2 regions of the Sphingomonas sp. R86521 genome follow, and region 2 is predicted to be linked to the other one. Evidence: riboswitches for the same ligand, from Rfam matches in the RefSeq annotation. Region 2 holds a riboswitch; the other holds the start of a gene.
The links. A riboswitch is a leader RNA that binds a small molecule or an ion and turns the genes downstream of it on or off. The one in region 2 is predicted to bind cobalamin.

Region 1 (3,189 bases), 630 kb from region 2:
TGGCGGCGGCGACCATCGCCGCGATCGCCGGCTTCACCTCGTCCCACTTCCGCGTCTTCAGTCCGCAGTCGGGATTCACCCAAAGCTGCTCGGGCCGCAGATACTGCCCGGCGAGCCGCATCAGCGCGACCATCTCGGCCTCGGACGATCTGCCGACAGGTCGCCTCGCGGGGCTGGTCGTCGCGGACGAACGACCAGTTGAGGATGGTCACCGGCCCGGTGAGCATGCCCTTGACCGGCCTGGTCGTCAGGCCCTGCGCATAGCGCCACCAGTCGACGGTCATTGGTTCTGGCCGCGATACGTCGCCGTACAGGATCGGCGGGCGGACGCAGCGCGAGCCGTAAGACTGGACCCAGGCGCTGACCGTGAAGGCGAAGCCCGACAGCTGTTCGCCGAAATACTGCACCATGTCGTTGCGTTCGAACTCGCCGTGCACGAGCATGTCGAGTCCGACCTTCTCCTGCCAGCGGATCGCGCGTTCGGTTTCTTCGCGGAGGAACTGCAGGTAGGCTGCGTGATCAAGGTTGCCGCGATTATGCTCGGCGCGCGCGTGGCGGACCTCAGCGGTCTGCGGGAACGATCCGATCGTCGTGGTCGGGAATGCCGGCAGGTCGATGACCGCGGCCTGTGCGACCTTGCGTATCGGGTAACGCGATTGCCGATCGCGCATCGCCGGCGTCGCTGCGGCGATGCGCTCCGCGACCGCCTGGTTGTGGACGAGCGGGGAGGTCCTGCGGTTGGCGACGGCTTGAGCGGATGCTGCCAGCTCGGTCGCAACCGTGTCGCGGCCCTCGTTCAGCGCGCGCTTCAGGATCGCGAGCTCCTCGATCTTCTGAACGGCGAAGGCGAGCCACTGAGTCACCTCGGCATCGAGCTTCCGTTCCAGCGCGAGGTCGACCGGGGTGTGGAGCAACGAGCAGGACGGCGCGAGGATGACGTCGCGGGTCGCGGCGATCGGGGCGAGCCGGGCGAGGAGATGTTCGAGATCGGCGCGCCAGATGTTGCGGCCATCGATGATCCCGAGCGACAGCAGCAGCGACGCCGGTGCGGTCTTCAGCACCGCGTCGATCTGATCGGGCGCGCGTACCAGATCGACATGCAGCCCCTGGACCGGAAGCGCGGTGGCGAAACCGAGATTGTCGCCGAGGCCGCCGAAATAGGTGGTGAGCATCACCTTGACGCCCGACCGCGACAGCCGGGCATAGGCGCGGGTGAGCGCGCTGCGCTGGCGGTCGTCGAGATCGAGCACCAGCACGGGCTCGTCGATCTGCACCCATTCGGCACCTGCGCGCGCGAGATGGCCGAGGATCACCGCGTAGAGGCCGAGTACCTCCTCGAGGAAATCGAACGGATCGACATCGCGGCCCTTGGCGAGGCTGAGCCAGGTGACGGGGCCGAGTAGGACCGGCCGGGTTTCGAACCCTTGCGCCTTGGCCTCGCGATATTCGTCGACGATCTTGAGCGGGTTCAGCGCCAGTTTTTGCCCGGCGGCGAGTTCGGGGACCATGTAGTGATAGTTGGTGTCGAACCACTTGGTCATCTCGCAGGCGGTCAGGCTCGCGTGGCTATGGCCGCAGCCTTCGCCGGCGTCCGTGGTGCCGCGCGCCATTGCGAAATAAGTTGAGAGATCGGCCTGGCCATCGCCGGCGCCATAGCGGTCGGGGATCGCGCCGAGCATGACGCTGGTGTCGAGGACGTGGTCGTAGAGCGAGAAGTCGTTGGACGGCAGCCAGTCGGCACCGAGCGCGCGCTGTCGCGTCCAGGCGGCGGTGCGAAGGCCGGATGCGGCCTGCAGCAAGTCCGGTTCGGACGACTTGCCCGCCCAATAATGTTCGAGTGCGGTTTTCAGTTCGCGGCGTGGGCCGATGCGTGGAAAGCCCAGTGTGGCAACAGTGACGGTCATGGTCTTCATACCCCGATGAAGGGCGAGGAAGACGGATGGTCACAGGCATCGACACGCGTCCGGACAGGGCCCGGCCGTGCGCATGCAAGCAGCCAGCCCGGGATCCCCGCCGGTGGACGTTATCGCGTCGAAGGCAGGTCTCCTGGCTCACGGGTCGTAACGACGGTCTGGCCTTCCCAGCGGTTCGCACCGCCAGTGACACTCGATGACCGCCGCTCGCCGCTTACAGTTGCGGGGGCAGCGCCGGCATAGGATCTGGCTCCTGAAAGGAGATCCGCACCGGCTTCCCGTCTTAGCTTCGGCGCGCTCTCACGGCCGAAGAACCTTGACGCGACGTGTGTCCCAGCTTCGGCGAGCGGGGTCAAGCGTCATATAAAGAATTCTTTATATGACGCTTTGGGGGTGTGTCGGAGGTCGTCCGGACGGTGCTAGAACTTGTACCGCGCGCCGGCGAAGAACTGGCGGCCGGTCTTCGAATAGACCTGCTGGTCGCGCAGGCCGACGCCGTCCCAATAGCTGGTCGCCTGGTTGGTCAGGTTGATCGCGTCGAACGACAGCGTCAGCCCGTCGGTCAGCTTGTACGACAGCGAGGCATCGACGTTGGTGGTGCTGTACGACCCCGTATAGTCGGCGAGCCCCGAGCGCAGCGGGACCTGGCGGACATATTCGTCGCGATAGGCGAGCGAGACGCGCGCCGACAGTCGGCTGTCCTCGTAATAGAGCGTCGCATTGGCGGCGTTCGGCGACACGTTGGTCAGCGGCGCGATCAGCGTCGGGCCGTTGGCATTGGTGGTCAGGATGTAGCGGATGTTCGACTTGATGTGCGTGTAGTTCAGGATCGTGCCGAAGTTCGACAGGAAGCTCGGCAGGAACGTGAAGGGCTGCTGGTACTGCAGCTCGAACCCCTTGATCTTGCCGCCGGTGGTGTTGACGTACGACGTGATGTTGGTGGTGGTGTTGGGGTCCTGAGACGCGGTCAGCAGGCCGAGCGGCAGGCCCGCTGCGGCATAGGTCGTGGTCGAGCTGATCTGCTGCACGAAGCTGGCGATATCCTTGTAGAAATAGCCGGCCGACAGGATCGCGCCGGGCGCGAAATACCATTCCGCGCTCGCGTCGATATTGGTCGCGCGGTACGGGTCGAGCTGCGGATTGCCGACGGTCGCGGTGAACGGCGACTGTGCGGTGCCGATCGAGCCGCCGGGCGTCAGGAAGCCGAGCGAAGGCCGCGACATCACGCTGGCGGCCGCGGCGCGCACGGTGATCTTCGGCGTGATGTCGAGCGCGG
Region 2 (3,189 bases):
CGGCCGGGGGTCGCGAAGCTGAACACCTCTTCGTAATCCTCGTTCGTGACGTTCTCGATCCGGCCGAACACCGAGAGGCGATCGCTGAGCTTATAGTCGGCGTTCAGGTTGATCAGGACATATTCCTGCAGCGAGACGCGGACCGGGACGTAGCTCGGATCGGTAAAGGCGACATCCGCCTGGCGACCATTGTAGCGCACCGTCAGCGTGCCGGAGAAGCGCTTGTCGGGGCTGAACACCGTGGTGTTGACGCTGGCGACATGCTTCGGGCGGCGTACCTCGATCAAGCCGTCCTCGCGGGCGTGCAGCCAGGTATAGGCGAGATCGAAGCGAAGTTGGTCGATCGGCCGCGCGGAGGCGAAGACCTCGACGCCGTGCTGGCGCGACAGCGTGTCGCGGTTGTCCGGCGTCGCGACGAAATCGGGGGCGGGGTAGGTGGTGTAGATCTCGTTCTCGAGCTTGCTGTCGAAATAGGTCGCGCCGATCGTCGCGCGGGTGCCGATCTCCTGGTCGACGCCCGCTTCCCAGCCCTTCGACTTCTCGGGCTTGAGGTTGGGGTTGCCGATATAGCGGCCGTCGGAATAGCCGAAGAGTTCGGAATAGCCGGGGTTCTTGACGCCGGTACCGTACGCGCCGCGTGCGCGAAGGCCGAACGGCAGGCGGTAGCCGGCCTGGAGGCGATAGGTGGTGGTGTCGGCGAAGCGGTTGTTCTGGTCGCGGCGCAGCGATGCGCCGACGGTCAGCGCGTCGATCGTGCCTTCATACTGGCCGACGAAGCCCCAGTTCTCGGTCGAACGGCGGCCTTGAAATGCGAATTCGGACGGCGTGGTGTTGCGGAACTGCTCGCGTTCGAAATCCACCGCGCCGGTGATGCGGCTGACCAGCTTGCCGGTGTCGAGCCGGTAGCTGCTCTCGAACGATCCCTTGTAGCGCTGTCCCTTGTCGCCGAAGTCCAGGCCGGCGGCGGTATAGCTTTTCCGCGTGGTGTCGGCGAACTGGCCGGTCAGCGCATTGGTCCAGCGGCCGTCGGCGAGCGTCAGTTCGGCGCGGGCGAGGCCATAGAATGCGTCGTTGCGGAAATGCACGCCGGGGCTGTCGACTGTGTACCCGAACAGCGGGCCGTCGAGCGCCGAGTTGTTGGTCTGCGCATCGGTGTAGCTGTAGCGGCCGACGCCGGTCAGCTTGAAGATCGCGGACGGCGTCCAGCTGACCTTGGCGCTGGCGCCGATGCTGGTCGATCCGATGTCGCGATCGCCGTCGCGCGCGGTCGGCGTGCCGTCGGTGCGGTAGAGCGAACTCGACAGTGCATAGTCGAGCGTGTCGCTGGCGCCGGCGAAGCGCGCGCCGCCCGATGCGGTGCCGAACGATCCGCCCTCGGCGCGTAGGGATATGCCGGGCGCCTCGCGGCCGGTCAGCGTGATGTACTGGATCACGCCGCCGATCGCGTCCGAGCCGTACAGCGCGGACTGCTGGCCGCGGAGAACCTCGACCTTGGCGGCTTCGTCGGTGATCAGCGTGCCGAAATCGAACTCGCCATTATACGGATCGGACGCCTTGATGCCGTCGATCAGGACCAGGACATGGTTGCTCTCGCTGCCGCGGATGCGGACCTGCGTCATCCCGCCGATCGCGCCGGTGCGGCTGACCGCGACGCCGGGAACGTCGCGCAGCACATCGGACAGGATACGGGTCTGGCGCTGCTGCAGCGCATCGTTGTCGATCAGCGTGATCGAGGCGGGCAGGTCGCGGACCTGTGTGCCGTCGCCCGAGCGCGAGGCGGTGACGACGATCTCGTTCCCCTCCGCATCGCGCGTCGGCAAGGTTGGATCGCTCTGCGCGAGCGCGGGCGTGGCGGCGACGAGCGCCAGCATTGATACGAAAATGGTCTTCATGAACAGGTCCCCCGCGTCGTTTCGACGACGCGACTGGGGTCGTTCTCGCGTGCGCGAACGTCGGAGCCGACACGACCGAACGGACGCGAACGCCCGGCTGCCTCGCCCCCGCCTGCGACCCCGGCCGCAAGTTCGTCGCTCGAACGGAGTTCGTCCGTGCCTGGGCCATCCCCTGGACCAAAGCATGAGCGACAGCGCCGGCAGGTCTCCTGGCTCACGGGTCGATGCTCGATACGCGCCTTCCCAGGTCGATGGACCCAGTGGCTGCCCGGCGCGAACGCCGGGCGTGCATATCTCGCTATCCGCTTACAGTTGCAGGGACAGCCGCGGCGTTGGACAGGCGAGCCGTCCGCACCGCATTCCGCAATTAAGCCTCTTTCGAGGCACCGGCGCAATCATTCGGACCGCGGGTCTCACCGTGGTCCGACGCTCGCCCTATCGCAAAGTTCGGCGGCGGCCAATCGGATTTGAAACGTGGGGGAATTGGCGCGCCCGGAGGGAGTCGAACCCCCGACCGAGGAGGTAGAAGCTCCTTGCTCTATCCAACTGAGCTACGGGCGCGCACGATGGTCGATTAGCGCGGATTGCACGGGCTTGGAACCGCGATCATAGTCGTGACCATGAAAGACCAGCCCATACCCGTGGCGGCGAGCGCGGCGCAGTTTCGCTACTACGATTTCGTGATGGCCGCGTTCGTGACGATCCTGCTGCTGTCGAACGTGATCGGCGCGGGCAAGGTCGCGGTCATCCATCTGCCGGTCGTGGGCGACTGGCCGTTCGGAGCGGGAATCCTGTTCTTCCCCGTCAGCTACGTGATCGGCGACGTGCTGACCGAGGTTTATGGTTACGCGCGGGCGCGGCGCGTGATCTGGGCGGGGTTCGCCGCGGTGGTGTTCATGGCGTTCATGGCGTGGATCGTGGTGGCGCTGCCGCCGGCACCGACATGGACCAACCAGGCGGCGTACGCGACGGTGTTCGGGCAGGTGCCGCGGATCGTGGCGGCGAGCGTCTGCGCGTTCTGGGCAGGCGAGTTCGTCAATTCCTATGTGCTCGCGCGGATGAAGGTTTGGACCGCAGGCCGGCATTTGTGGTCGCGGACGATCGGGTCGACGGTGCTGGGCGAGGGGGTGGATAGCCTGATCTTCTATCCGCTCGCGTTCTGGGGGGCGGCGGGATGGACGCCGGCGTTGGTCGTCACGGTGTTGTTCACTCAGTGGGCGCTGAAGGTGGGGTGGGAGGTCGTGCTGACGCCGGTTACCTACGCTGCGGTGGGGTGGTTGAAGGCGCGCGAGGGGGT

Region 1: linked by a shared signal. The riboswitch ahead of metE (5-methyltetrahydropteroyltriglutamate--homocysteine S-methyltransferase) and the one ahead of SJY20_RS11100 (TonB-dependent receptor plug domain-containing protein) in region 2 are both predicted to bind cobalamin.

The regions. Positions count from the first base shown of each region.
Region 1 covers NZ_JAXHBY010000001.1:1,756,766-1,759,954, forward strand. The annotation lists gene SJY20_RS08220 (hypothetical protein) at 1-133, opposite strand, end outside; partial or broken gene metE (5-methyltetrahydropteroyltriglutamate--homocysteine S-methyltransferase) at 204-1,913, opposite strand; cobalamin riboswitch at 2,019-2,247, opposite strand; gene SJY20_RS08230 (TonB-dependent receptor) at 2,333-3,189, opposite strand, start outside.
Region 2 covers NZ_JAXHBY010000001.1:2,388,698-2,391,886, reverse strand. The annotation lists gene SJY20_RS11100 (TonB-dependent receptor plug domain-containing protein) at 1-1,892, opposite strand, end outside; cobalamin riboswitch at 2,074-2,298, opposite strand; tRNA gene SJY20_RS11095 (tRNA-Arg) at 2,377-2,453, opposite strand; gene SJY20_RS11090 (queuosine precursor transporter) at 2,513-3,189, shown strand, end outside.